DNA from 2 places in the Syntrophobotulus glycolicus DSM 8271 genome. Region 1 is predicted to be linked to the other one. Evidence: riboswitches for the same ligand, from Rfam matches in the RefSeq annotation. Region 1 holds a riboswitch; the other holds the start of a gene.

Region 1 (7,311 bases):
CCGCTGACAGGAGAGGAAATTTCCTGGACCAGAATGGGAATTTATTTCGTAACCGGGATTATTGCGGCAATCCTGGTCTTCCTGGCCAACAAGAATGATTACAAGAAAACCTATGTTGCTTCCTATATGGAGTCGGAAGCAACCAGAACACGTGTTGCGGAGCATATCAGAAAGCTCCCGATGAGCTTTTTTAACTCCAAGGATTTATCTGAGCTGACGACCAATATTATGGGGGATTGCGCGACGACAGAGCATGTTTTAAGCCATGTTGTGCCCCAGCTTTCAGCGAACGCCATCTCCATTACGCTCATTTGCCTTATGCTGGGGATTTTTGACTGGAGGCTGGCCCTGACGGTCTTTTGTACAGTGCCTGTTGCTTTTCTCATTATTGTCCTGAGCAGGAAGATCCAGAAAAGGTTAAGCGAAAAGCACGTGGAAGCTAAGCTCAAGGCCTCAGACCAAGTGCAGGAATATTTGGAAGGCATTAAGGTGATTAAGTCTTACGGATTGGACGGGTCTAAATTTACTGCCTTAGACAATGCCCTGAAATCAATGAAGCAAATGGCCATCAAAATGGAATTTGGAACCGGAGTTTTTGTTACCGGGGCTCAGATCATTTTGCAAGCAGGAATTGGACTTACGGTTTTCGGAGGAACCTATCTGCTGACAGGAGGGGAAATTGAATTAATCCCTCTGTTGATGTTCTTTTTGATTGTCGTGAGAATCTATGGGCCGATCCTCACAGAGCTTACTCTTCTTCCGGAGCTTTTTTATCTGCAGATTTCCACAAAGAGGATGAGAACCCTTGTTTCCACACCGATTATGCAGGGAGACGCCGAGAAGGAAATAAAAGATTACAATATTGTGTTTGAAGATGTATCCTTTAGCTACTCCGGAAGCTCTTCGCCCGAGGAGGAAGTCATCAAGAATGTAAGTATTACCATTCCGGCAAACGGGATCACCGCGTTGGTCGGGCCTTCCGGAAGCGGGAAAAGCACCCTGTCCAAGCTGATCGCGAGATTCTGGGATGTCAACAAGGGAACAGTAAAAATAGGCGGTATTGACATCAGGACACTGGATCCGGAACACCTGATGAGCTATATGTCCTTTGTCTTTCAGGATGTGGTGCTTTTTAACGATACGGTTTACAACAATATCAGAATCGGTGATTTGAATGCCGGGGAGGAGCAGGTTATGGCAGCGGCTAAGGCAGCGTGCTGTGATGAATTTATCAGTAGTATGCCTGATGGCTATCAGACCTTGCTCGGAGAGAACGGAAGTACTCTTTCGGGCGGGGAAAGACAGCGCATATCCATTGCCCGGGCCCTTCTGAAGAACGCCCCCATCGTCCTTCTGGATGAAGCGACCGCTTCTTTGGACCCTGAAAATGAAGTGCTGATCCAGCAGGCGATTTCAAAGCTGATCGCAGGCAAAACAGTCATTGTCATCGCCCATCGCCTGAGAACAGTGGCGGGCGCGGATAAAATTATTGTCCTTGATCAAGGCAGAACAGTGGAAGAAGGCACTCATGAGGAGCTGATCGGGAAAAAGGGATTGTATGAGAAGCTTTACACCATTCAGCAGGAAAGTCTGGGCTGGAGCGTGTGAAACAGGGGGCAGTCCTGCCCGAAAGGAAGTATTCTCAGCAGAGTCGCCGCAGGGAAAGGCTGGACAAGGGATGAAAAAATTTATCAAGACATATTTGATCGACGAGTTCGGAAAGCGCGAGGGAGAGTCTCTTGATGAAAAGGCCGAGCAGAAGCTGGCTCAGCTTAACAATAACGCGCCTGGCAAAAGCAAAACCCAACAAAGATATTTGATGGGCAGCATTTTTCCCGTGATTTCTGTCTATCAGACATTTCAGCAGTCAGGAATGACAAAAGAAAAAGCAATTATCCACATGGAGAAAATGATTGGTGAGAACACCCGGAATCATACCAGAAAAATGTGGGAAATGCTTGGAAAACTGCCGTTTTTTTTCTCTTTGTTCAAGCTGATGTTTAGAAAAGGATTAACCGGAGACAGCTGGGATGTTTCCTGGGTTGCCGATAATAAAACGAATTTTGAATTTGAGATTCACAGATGTTTATGGCATGACATGTTTAAAGAATACGGTTGTCCGGAGCTCTGCGCGATCTTTTGCCATAACGATGAAATTAATTTCACTGATGTCAGCAAATATTTGAAATTTTATCGAGAGAACTCCTTAGGATACGGAGGAGCATACTGTGACTTTCACTTTTACGCAAAAGAGAGGCCCGGCGAAAAATAATCGCCGGGCCTTTTTTTGACCGAATCTTGATTCTTTCTTTTTCACGTACATAAACCAGTCAAGACAATCGAGAGGACCATTTATTGCCAGGGGTTTTTGCCAAAATTCCTGTGTCAATACCTCCCCTTCAACCGTAAGATATGACAGAAGAATTTCAAGTTAGCCCAGGCTAACCCTATTATTTTAGAGCGATGTTAGCCTGGGTAAACAAAAAAACGGGGAGGAATTAAAATGGGGGATCGGAATAGAAGTTCCAGAGAAGACCAGACGACGTTAGCCAAAGTGCAAGTAGGGTTCGCCTGTACGGTAGCGGCGCTCCGGCTGGACGGACTTTTGCGCAGAAGAATCATGGATATGGGGATTATCCCCGGAACGACCGTGGAGTGTATCCGGAAGGGCCCGGCGGGAGATCCCACTGCCTACAGCGTAAGAGGGACGACAATAGCCCTGCGGAAGGAAGATGCCGCCAAAATCAACGTTTATCCGGTGTGAGAAGATCATATGATGAACATGGGAGTTGAGTTTAATGCAGTTTGACGTTACGCATGGCAGAATTTTGAGAGAGCATTTTGGAATTACAAGCAAGGAAGGACAAATCGTCATTGCTTTAGCCGGTAATCCCAATGTCGGCAAGAGCACCGTTTTTAACGCCTTGACCGGATTGAGACAACATACGGGCAACTGGCCGGGAAAAACGGTGGATCATGCCCAGGGTACTTTTTCTTACAGGGATAAATCCTTCTTACTGGTCGACCTTCCCGGTACATACTCTATTCTGGCGCATACGGTCGAAGAGGAAATTGCCCGGGATTTCATCTGTTTCGGCAAACCTGATGTAACCGTAGTTGTGCTGGATGCCACTTCTTTAGAACGGAACCTGAATCTCGCTTTGCAGGTAATGGAAATCACTTCTCAAGTCATTGTTTGTGTCAATTTGATTGATGAAGCCCAAAAAAAGAAAATCTCCGTCGACTTTACCGGCTTGGAACAGGAGCTTGGTGTTCCGGTTGTAGCGACTGCCGCCCGTCAGGGAAAAGGCATCAATGATCTCAGGGAAAAGGTCTGCCAGGTCGTCCAGGGTCTAAGTCAAAACCGGCCGAGGCAGGTACGCTATTCCCAGGAAATCGAAGCGACGCTGGAAAACCTTTTGCCCAAAATTGAGGGCCTGGGCTTAGGGAAATTTCTTAATCCAAGATGGGTAGCCCTGCGTTTTTTGGATGGCGATCAAAAATTAATCCAAAATATAGCCCGGCATCTGGAACTGCAAAGTGAGAAATCCATGATCAGGGAGGCGAAGGCAGCACAATGAACGATAGTATCCTTCATACGGCGCTGAGAGATCTCCAGGGGGAGGCCGAAAATGTCCGACTCGCCGTCGGCAACACTTTCGGTGATAAAATTGTCAGGGATATTTTTGCTGATGCTGAACATATTGCTTGCCAAAATGTCAGCAGGCAGGAGAAAAACAGCGATTGGAACCGCAAGCTTGATGACATTCTGACGTCCAAAGTTTTCGGTTATCCGATCATGCTGATGATTCTCGGTGTTATTCTCTGGCTCACCATTGCAGGGGCCAATGTTCCTTCCGGGATGCTTGCTGATGCGCTGTTCGATTTTCAGGATGTTCTGACAGGAATTTTTGTGGCGCTGGGAGCGCCGGACTGGCTGCATGGAGTTCTGGTTCTGGGATTATACAGGGGTCTGGCCTGGGTTGTATCTGTGATGCTGCCGCCGATGGCGATCTTCTTTCCCTTATTCACCTTGCTGGAAGACCTGGGGTACCTGCCGCGAGTATCTTTTAATCTCGATCATCTGTTTAAAAAAGCGAAAGCTTGCGGGAAACAAAGCCTGACCATGTGCATGGGTTTCGGCTGTAATGCCGCCGCCATAGTATCCTGCCGCATTATTCACTCCCCCCGGGAACGGCTGATTGCTATCCTGACCAATAACTTCGTGCCGTGCAACGGAAGATTCCCGACCTTGATTGCGATCGGCACTATTTTTGGGGCCGGAGCCCTGACCCAGCAGTTTCGGACTGCGGCAACGGCGGGAATAATTACCGGACTGATCCTGATCGGCATTTTGGTTACCTTTATTGTCTCCTGGGCACTTTCTCACACTCTGCTCAAGGGTGAAGCATCTTCCATGGTTTTGGAGCTTCCCCCGTACCGCCGGCCTAAAATCGTTTCCGTGCTCTACCGATCGATGATTGACAGGACGATTTTCGTGCTCAGGCGGGCGGTTGTGGTAGCGGCACCGGCAGGCGCCCTGACCTGGATCGTCGGCAATATCTATGTAGGGGATGCCAGTATCCTGGCTCATGCCGCGGGCTTTTTAGATCCGGCTGCACAATTGATCGGCCTGGACGGTTATATTCTCCTGGCCTTTATTCTGGGAATTCCCGCCAATGAGATTGTTCTTCCCATTCTGATCATGAGCTATATGTCTTCAGGCTACATGATTGAGCTGGATAATATCACAGAACTGCAAACCCTTTTGGTCAATCAGGGCTGGACCTGGCTGACGGCGCTTTGTACCATGCTCTTTGCCCTGCTGCATTGGCCGTGTGCGACGACCGTCTTAACAACGCTGAAAGAAAGCGGCAGCAAAAAATGGACTTTTCTGGCCTTTATTCTCCCGACCGGAATTGCCTTCCTGGTGTGCCTGGCAGTTGCCCAATCTGTACGAATATTCGGATTGATTTAAAGCTAAACTGATCAAAGAAAGAGCTCTTCGCTTAAGGACAAAGCGGAGGGCTCTTTTTAGAATTCCAGTAACTGATCATCTGTCGGCTCGCAGATATAGTCAAGATATTTTTGATAAACTTCGGGATAATGATGATAAAAATTCACCAGTTTTTGGATTGCTTTAATGGTTTCTCCCGATAAATAGTGTTCCATGGCCTCTGCTTCGGCCGCTGTATCACATTTGGCGCAGATCAGGTTTAAGAACTTTTGCAGGAGCCGGTTTCTCTCGACCAAAAAGCTTCCCAGACGCTTGCCTTGTTCGGTCAGGATGATTTCTCCGTAAGGCTGATAATAGATATATTTCTTTTCCCTCAGCTTCCCCAAGGCTTTGGTGACCGATGGCATTGAAACATTCAGCTTTTTGCTGATATCGGTCACCCGGACCGGTGCGGAGAATTGGGAGAAGCGATAAGCTTCTTCCAAATAGTCTTCCAGGCTTGGTGAAAGCATGAGGTTTCCTCCTTTCATGGGAATGAAGAACCTGTTAATATATTGTATTGATTATTTGCGGCAGATATTATAAAACTTTACGGGAAGTGAAAATTTACCTGCGGTCGCCTGAAGAATCAAAATTTTTTTTGATTCAATTCAGCAATTGCGTTCAAAAGGTGATAAAATATAGAGGAATATGTTTAATTAAAATACCAATTGCATAGAAACGTTGTACAGGTGCAGAGATGCTTAATAGGGAACCGGGTGAAAATCCCGGAACTGTCCCAGCAACCGTGATGCGGACGAAATGACGTATACCACTGCTTTGGGTGTCAGGATTGACAGGGAAAGCGGGAAGGTGTCGGAGTAGGATGAAGCTAAGTCGGGAGACCTGCCTGTATATGACTCCTGGGATTGGGCAAGCAAAATGCGTGAGGAGATTTGCTCTGTAAATGTAGTTTTGTATTACGTTCAACCAAGTTGCTTCCAGGATATGGAGGCAACTTTTTTGTTAATTGGAAAAGGAGAAGGGGAAAATGTCATTGTTAAACGAAATTTTGTCTGGGATCAATCCCGTGTCGCCGGAGGCTGTGCTTCAAACCCAAAAACATCTGGATAATCTGATCAAGCCCTTAGGCAGTCTCGGTAAACTGGAGGAAATCGCTGTCCGTATCTCGGCAATCACCGGAAAAAGACCAAACAGTTTGGAGAAAAAGTGTGTGCTGGTTTTTGCTGCAGACAACGGGATCTGTGCTGAAGGAGTCAGCGCGGCACCGGCGGCAATCACTGCTTTGCAGACCATCAACATGACCAAGCGGATTGCCGGAATCAATGTTTTAAGCAGGCAGGCCGGAGCCGATGTTTATGTTGTCGATATTGGAGTTGATGCCGACCTGCCGCAGGACGGGATGATTATCGACCGGAAAATCCGCCGGGGGACGAGAAATATGCTGCTTGAACCGGCCATGACCCGGGAAGAAACCATTCGGGCGGTTGAAACGGGAATTGAGATGGTGAAGGATTTGGTTGACCAGGGCTACCAGGTCATTGGGACCGGAGAAATGGGGATTGGCAATACAAGCACTTCCGGAGCCGTGATCATGAGTCTGATCGGCCTTTCCGCAGGCGAGGCGGTTGGGAAAGGGGCCGGGATGACGGAAATTGATTTTGAACATAAAAAAGCGGTTCTTCACGCGGTATTGGACAAGCGTCAGCCTGACTCCGGCGATCCGCTCGACGTTCTGAGCAAAGTCGGAGGATATGATATTGCGGGGATTGCCGGCGTATTCCTGGGCTGTGCTTATTATCGTCTGCCGGTCGTCATTGACGGGTTGATTTCCATTACCGGAGCCCTGATTGCTTCCCGTTTGAATCCACTTTCCGTCCAGTACATGCTGCCTTCCCACCTCTCGGCGGAACCGGGATATCGGGCCGTGATGGCCGAACTGGGAATCAGTCCCTATTTTGACCTGGATATGCGTTTGGGGGAGGGGACAGGCTGCCCGCTCACTTTCTATCTGATCGATTGCGCCCTGGCTGTGGGGCGGGAGATGGGAACCTTTGAGCAGGGCGAGATCGACGGCAGCGTCCTGGTAGATATCCGGTAATGTTCAGCCGAACCAATCTGAGATGAGGGATGAGAGATGCTGATTTTCATTTCCGGCGGCGTCCGCAGCGGAAAAAGCGCTTTGGGAGAAAAACTGGCCGCTGCTTTAGCCAAAGAACGACGAAAAATTTATTTGGCGACTGCCCGAGATGAGGATAAGGAAATGGCCGAACGAATCTGTCTGCATAGGCGGCAGCGGGCCGATAAAGGATTTATCAGTGTGGATAGGAGCGTGAATATCACAGGGGACATTC
Region 2 (7,311 bases), 1.6 Mb from region 1:
AAAGCGGTCCGCGCGATTAAATCACAGCCCAGGCAGAAAATCGCCCCTCCCAAAAAACAGGCGGGGATAACAAGGAGCGGCTTTGCGGTCCGCAAAAGCGCTTTGACCAGATGCGGAACGGCGATCCCCACGAAGGAGATCGGACCGGCAAAAGCGGTGACACAGGCGCACAGCACGCTGGAGAGCAGCACCAGCATAACGCGGAACAATTTAATATTCACACCCATATTCTGGGCATAGCTTTCCCCGAGCTGATAGGCGCCGATCGGCTTGGACAGAAGAAAAACAAGGACAGAATCAATCAGCACCACTACTGCCATGGCACGCACATCCTCCCAGGCGGTGCCTGAGAAGCTGCCGTTGGACCAGTTATGCAGGTTGACGATGCTGGCGTCGTCGGCAAAGGTGATGATGAAGTCGGTGATTGCCGAGCAGATATAACCAATCATCACGCCGCTGACGATCAGCATGGCCGAGCTCTGCACCGCTCTCGCCACCAGCAGGACAAAGCCCATGGCAATCATCGCCCCGACAAAAGCCGCGGCGATCAAAGCCGCCGAGCTGACCGCGCAGTGCCGGATAAGGGCCGTAACCATCACAATGGCCACCACCAGCTTGGCGCCGGAGGAAATTCCCAGCACATAGGGTCCGGCAATGGGATTGTTAAAATACGTTTGCAGCAAAAAACCGGACAGCGCCAGAGCGCCGCCGAGGATGATACCGGCCAGCGTACGGGGCAGACGAATCTTCCAGATGATGTCATGCTCTGTTCCGTTTCCGCCCTGCCCCAGCAGTATTCTGCCGATGTCCCCAATCCGTATCGTCACACTGCCCAAGCCGATATTCAATAAAACCAGGATAACAAAGAGAATCAGGAGCATCGCCAGTGTTACGCAGTATCTCAAATGCCTCTTTGCCGCTTCGTCTCGCATTCCCATCTAATTTCCTCACTGTGTGTGACCATGGTCATCTTCTTTAAGCTTGTACATGAAATTCAGCTTCGTCAGGCTCCCGTCGTCCTGGACAAGCATCCGGCTGATATCGGAAATCATCAGTCCGAGCTGGGTCGTCTCCTGAAAAAGATTCTTGTCCGTGCACCAGACATTGCCGTTTTGCACAGCTTTGAAGTCACGAAGCAGGCTGTTTTTGCTTAACAGCTCATCCATTGAGGAAATCTCGCCGCCGATGGTACTGTTGTAGATGATATAATCGGCGTCTTTGGCCGTCGCGTAAAACTTCTCCATCTCCAGTGTCACCGTGCTCGTGGCCTTATCCGGATCACCCAGATTCTTAAAGATGTAATTGCCGCCGGCAAGCTCGATCATTTTTGTCACATAATCTCCCGATTTTCTTGCAACAGCGCGACCCGAGGAGCTGATATAGAAAAACGCCACCGTTTTGCCGGTGTTTTCTTTGCTCGCGGCCTCGTTCAGATAAGCGATCTGTTCATCAAAAAGCTTCTCCGCCCTGTCTTCTTTGCCCATAAGCGCCGCGTACAGCTTGATCCACTCGGTACGGGCCAGGGGATGTGCTTCGTAACTGGACTGGTCCACCAGCACCGGTATCCCCACATCTTCCAATTTTTCTTTCACTTCCGGATTGTGGTTTATCATGGTGGACTCAATGGCTAAGCCGCAGCCGCTGGCCATGATCAGCTCGTAATCCGGGGCGTTGTATTTTCCTGCATAGAGAATATCACCGGCCTCCATGGCCGCTCTTGCCTTGCCGATCGACCAGTCCTTAGCCTCTGTTCCGGACAGCCGGAGGCTGTCCAGGGCATCCAGCGCGTCAAACAGGCACATCGCCGAAGTTGCGACGAGATAGATCTTTTTGATCGGTTGTCTGAGCACCGTGATCCCGGCATCTATGCCGGCCGGAACCTCGCCGCCTTGGGGAACGACCAGATAGCGGCTGCCGTCCGATATGGAGATTAAGGCATAACCGCCGTGATAGTAATCCACACTGAAATTTTTCGCGTACTTCAGCGGCATGCTGCTCTCAATCCGCCAGTCGTTGCCAAGGCCGTTGTTCACGACGGTGTTAACCGGGCTGCCGGCACAACCGGGCAGTATAGAGAGCAGCATGATTACGCTAAGCATCAGAACGAGATATCGTTTCATTTTTATTGATTCCTGTTTTCTCTGCGGCGTTTTTTATTCCCAAAGACACCCGCCAATACGATGATCAGAATCGCAGCCACGACTCCGGCCCCAGGCAGAGTAAGGGGGAACCGGTTGCGGCCGGACGGCTTTAGCGTGGCCGCATCGAAACGGAGGGTATAGTCGATTTCGTGCGGCACGCTCATCGCGACGGTCTGGGCTTTGACCTTCATATCCTCGTCAAATTCAACGGGAATTTCGAACGTGGAATTCCCCCCGGCATGGACAGGATGATAGGTGATCCCGTCTACCTGCATCTCCTCATAATAGGGGCTGCTCCAAACGACGGCGGCTATCGCCGCTCCGCCTGCGACCGTCAGCTTTGCGGGAGACTCCACTGCCGCTCTGCCTGTGCCGCCCACCAGCGTCACCTCTATCATGTACTGCCCATCCGCAGGCAGCTGAGCGGCCCTTGCCTGAACCGGCAGTGCCGCAATCAGCAACAGTACGATCAAAAAATAGTACTTTTTCATAAATCTATCCTCACCCCAACAAGGGGAAACAGGAGCCGCGAACCCGCTGGCGCTGCTCCTGTATTCTGGCTTTATTCCGCTGTCATTGCGTCTTTAGGGATAAGCGACGACTGGAACACCAGAACCCTGTCGTACCAGGTTTTCTTTCGGATGCTCCACGCGGCGCAGGGAATGTCCTGATCGAGCGCCGCCACAGGCACTTTATACGTATACTTTCCCTCCGCGTTCTCCCGAAAATAGATGCAGTTGTCGCCGGTATCTTTAAGCGCTTCCTCGCCGGTGCCCATATACAGCTTCTCATAGCCGTCTCCGCTTAGGGTCAGGACGGCGGACATTTCTCCGCCCGCCACTGTCAGCTGTGCGTCGATAATGCGAAACATCGAGGAGCTGGACGAAACTTCGATCTTGTAGGCTCCGTCCTTGATCTGGTTCCCATAGACAGGCTTCGGTTTTTCGCTCTGGGCGGGGGTCTGTTCCCCGCTTGTGGCTGGCGGAGGAGTCCCGTTTGCGTCAGGCGGAGCATTCGTGCCGCAGCCTATGGACAGGATACAGGCAAGTACGGCTGTAAGCAGATAGATCAAGGCTTTCTTCATTTTATCATTCTCCTGAGATCAAGTCTTGTCGCCGTGGGATCCCAAAGGTATGAAACGACTCTTCCGGCCGGCTGAAAAACCGGCCGGAAGTCATATTTTCTTTCATTACTGGGCTATCGTTTCGCCCGCATGTTTGACGATCAGATTCTGAATACCCGTAAACTGGCCCAGGCCCTTGATGACGCATTCGACCTCAAAGCCCGCCTTCTCGAATTCGGTCTTCCAGGAACCTTCTTCGTCGCCGGCCATATCATTGTTGGCGTGGTCGCCCGCTACGATCATGAGCGGCTCCAGCACTACCTTTTTGGCCCCGGAAGCTTTCACAAGGGCAATCACGTCTTCCAAAGCGGGCTCCGCCTCAACTGTCCCCACGAAGTAGTTGTCTTGACCGGCATCAGTCAGGAACTGCTGAACCTTCCCGTAGGTGGCATTGGCCTGATGCTCGGTGCCGTGGCCCATGAACACGACGGCCGTTCCATCAACATCATAGGCTTTTGTTTCCGCAGTGAGGACCGAAACAAGCTCCTTGTAATCATCGTCGGTGCTCAGCAGTGATTTACCAAGCTTGAAGCTGTCGAACTTATCCTGATAGGTATTGACTTCGGCGATGACGTCATCGTACTCAAAACCGCTCATGACATGGGTAGGCTGGATGACGACCTTTTTCACGCCGTCGGCCACCAGACGGTCCATCGCTTGTTTCACATTGTCAATTTCGATTTTGTCGCGCTCCTTGAGCTTATCGATAATGATCTGGCTCGTGAAGGCACGCCGGACTTCATAGTCCGGATACGCCGTCTGCAGCGCCTTTTCGATCCCGCCTATAGACAAATCTCGGTTGTCATTGTAGCTGGTGCCGAAGCTGACAACCAGCAGAACCGGTTTTGAGGAATTGGCCGCGGAGCTTGTCCCGGACGGACTGGCCGCCTTTGAGCAACCCGCTGCCGTCAGCAGGCATAGGGACAGGGTAAGCAGCAGAGTTGAGATTTTTTTAGCGTGTTTGTTCATTTTCCATTCTCCCTTTTCCATTCTCCCTTTTTGTTGTTTATGCTTTTATCGCTGATGAGAAAATTCAACCGACATTCTCACCGGCAAAAACAAAACCGAGACAAGAAAAAAACGTCTGCACTCATCTTGCAGACGTAAGTTTATGTACGAAACCGCGACATGCCTCTGTCCATAAAAGGGCAGACATGTCCTCTTCGCATTTATGACCCCGGTAGTCCGCAGGGCTATATGCACCGCGCGAAAAAGCGCAGTAGGAAACAGGCAAGTATTCTGACTTATCGCCCGCGTTCCCTTCAAAAACGCAGCCCTTGGCGCCTTCCCGGAATCTCTTCCAGTGACTTATGCCAAATGCATTGGCGAATTACAGCAACGGCCTTGCGTGGGATTCACACCCAACTTCCATGACCTGTATCCGATATTCAATTTGAGCCCAGTATAGCACCGCGGAAATCGTCTTGTCAATGCCGGAATTGAATCAAGGGCGTTTGACCGTTGAGTAACAATACCATCTCCTCATGCGTAACCTAACCGGCTGCTTCTCATATTGGTAACCTCCCTTGGCATAGCCTAATGCTTCAGAGGGAAGGTACTTCCTCATCGTTTTTTGCTTGGGTTAGAGGTTGATTTTGTTTTAGCTAAAATTGCACTTGCACAAAGTTCAGTCAACGGCTCACCGATCGCAGCTTTGTAATTAAACCCTAGCAATTGTATCGCTTTCAAAGTATCTACACTAATAAGCTCTTTCAGTTGTTCAAAGGTCTCAATAGGCGCAGTAGAGTTCATTATCTTTAAGATTTCCAAAATACGTTCAACAGTATTATGGAGATGCTTGATATCTTCATCACTAATTTGAATTCTATCCAATTCAACTTTATAGACCTGAGCAATCCTGACAGCTTCTTCTCTCTCAGAAATCAGCTCATTAATAATTTCATCGTAGGTGGATCGTACTTTCTCAATATTTTTTTCGTCTTTAATCGTTTTAATTTTTGTATTTACCGCTGACGCCGTCCCTTTAACGGCCAATGCCGCAAGGGATGTTCCCATCTCAAGTAAAGCAGCTGGATAAGCAGAATCCATTTCAATCCCTCCTCTATGTTGGATACAATTATTTTACCACACAAAGGAAGCGGGCTAGATTCGCAATCGACTTATTTCTTTCATCATCCCACCAAATCTCTCCATTGTTGGTTTCCCTTCAGATACGCATAAGTTTCTTCATCCCGAAATCCTTTCATCAGGTCTTCTCGGACTTCTATAAGATATTCCGCGTCTATCACTTTAAACTCCATATGCGAATAAAGAGATGATTTGGTAAAAGCACATATACTCTCGAGGTTGGCAAGCATCCGCTCCATAATGTACAGGGTTTCCGCCTCGTTTTTTTCCAGTACCGCCAATTCAAGTGCCGGGGAAATCTCATGATACTCGCCAAATTCAAAAAGGCGGGCCAATTTCTGTATTTTATCAACCAGCATATGAGCTTTATTTCGTTCATTCTCTTTCATCGCCAGCATGTAGATGTCGCGCAAGGTCATATTCAGATTCTGGTACCCGGCATAGAGCAGCTCTTCAAACATTTTGTATGCATCTTCCTGCCTCCCGGTCTTGCTGTAAATCATAGCTTGTCTTCGCTTACGCTCTGGATTTTCTTGAGAAAAACAGGTGAGACACTGCCCTGCCTGCTCGTATTGCTCTCTGTTCATGTAGAAATAGTACAGTGATTCGGCAGCAGCGTTCCTCATCCCTTGATCGTCACTTTCCAGCGCGCGCTTATAGCAGTCCAAGATGTAGGCGTCATATTTTTCTCCATCAGGAAGTCCCGTCATTTGCCGGTGACTGTCAAATATCCGGGCCATCCAAAGAATCAAATAGTTGCAGTTTGGATACTCGACGAGACATTGTTTTATCCATTGAAATACCTCGTCCAAAGGTTCTGTTTTTAGTTTTTTATTTGCTTCCTCCACCAACCGGTTGGCTTCCGCATCGGAAAGCTCTTTTTCATGGGACAACAACGTATCTATGGAAATATTCAGCAATCTGGCGATAGGCGATAGTAAGGAAATATCCGGCAGGGAATAGCCATTTTCCCATTTGTTCACCGCGGGAGCGGTCACCCCAAGGCGTTTTGCCATTTCCTCTTGCGTTAGATTTTTATCTTTGCGGTATTTTCTAATGACGTTACCCACTCGCATAATCGTTTCCTCCCACTGGCTTTCTTCCCTTAGAATATATCATGCGCCGGGTAATTTAACAATTGAGCATTGGTTAACCATCAGGAAAATAAGATGAGTGTTGTTCATGTTATAATGAAGATTTTCTTGACAACGATCGCTTCTTCATTAATCTCCAGATCATAGAGTTCGCGTTTTTCTCCAGTCGGTCTTTCTTGACCAATCTATAACCACATGGAGCAATCCCTCCGTGGAATCTTCCTTCCTGGACGATCTGCCCTTCCTTGTCTTGCTCGGAAATCCAGTGGTATAAAAAAGGACCAGGATATCATAAAAATCCTGGCCTTTTTTACACGGTGAAAGGCCCATGCGATGCGGTTTTTCCCCATGACGCCTTTCTTATCTAAAATTTTGAGATGTTCGGTAATAAAAGATCCCTATCCCCTTTGGTTTTTGTACTCATTATCCGCAGTTGGATTGATAACGCTCCTCTTTTACAATATTCTTATTTTACAGCGCTGATGTCGACGGCAATCTGCTTCATCGGCCACTCCCCGGCCGCGGTTCCTTCCGGCAGACTTTCATATGGAAGCGCTGTCTCCTTTCCATTTTCATCAATTGCCACCCCGCCGCCCTGGGGCTGAACCAGTTTCAAAGTCGGTGTGATAAACAGGATTTTGGCCTTGGGATCCAACCGGTTAAGGGTAAGGACATTTTCCACCTGAAACACTTCTCCCTTGATCTTTCCGTGTCCACCATTTTCCTGATACGTATAGACGTTGCCTAAATCGTCCTTGATTTCCCAGTCCACCTGCCCGGCATCCAGGACCAGGTTGCCGGAAGCTTCATAGCCGGGAGTTTCCTCCGTATAATATAGAATTGTATTGATTGGGGTGACGGAGAG

Evidence for each region. A riboswitch is a leader RNA that binds a small molecule or an ion and turns the genes downstream of it on or off. The one in region 1 is predicted to bind cobalamin.
Region 2: another riboswitch for cobalamin. It lies ahead of SGLY_RS06680 (sirohydrochlorin cobaltochelatase); the one in region 1 lies ahead of cobT (nicotinate-nucleotide--dimethylbenzimidazole phosphoribosyltransferase).

Annotation. Positions count from the first base shown of each region.
Region 1 is NC_015172.1:2,939,768-2,947,078, reverse strand. It holds gene SGLY_RS14595 (ABC transporter ATP-binding protein) at 1-1,608, shown strand, start outside; gene SGLY_RS14590 (L-2-amino-thiazoline-4-carboxylic acid hydrolase) at 1,679-2,272, shown strand; gene SGLY_RS14585 (FeoA family protein) at 2,504-2,764, shown strand; gene SGLY_RS14580 (FeoB small GTPase domain-containing protein) at 2,799-3,581, shown strand; gene SGLY_RS14575 (nucleoside recognition domain-containing protein) at 3,578-4,978, shown strand; gene SGLY_RS14570 (metal-dependent transcriptional regulator) at 5,035-5,469, opposite strand; cobalamin riboswitch at 5,670-5,864, shown strand; gene cobT (nicotinate-nucleotide--dimethylbenzimidazole phosphoribosyltransferase) at 5,988-7,058, shown strand; gene SGLY_RS14560 (bifunctional adenosylcobinamide kinase/adenosylcobinamide-phosphate guanylyltransferase) at 7,095-7,311, shown strand, end outside.
Region 2 is NC_015172.1:1,325,892-1,333,202, reverse strand. It holds gene SGLY_RS06700 (FecCD family ABC transporter permease) at 1-938, opposite strand, end outside; gene SGLY_RS06695 (ABC transporter substrate-binding protein) at 948-2,120, opposite strand; gene SGLY_RS06690 (hypothetical protein) at 2,123-2,632, opposite strand; gene SGLY_RS06685 (hypothetical protein) at 2,704-3,225, opposite strand; gene SGLY_RS06680 (sirohydrochlorin cobaltochelatase) at 3,331-4,233, opposite strand; cobalamin riboswitch at 4,477-4,658, opposite strand; gene SGLY_RS06675 (hypothetical protein) at 4,828-5,313, opposite strand; gene SGLY_RS06670 (helix-turn-helix domain-containing protein) at 5,397-6,428, opposite strand; gene SGLY_RS06665 (DUF4179 domain-containing protein) at 6,913-7,311, opposite strand, start outside.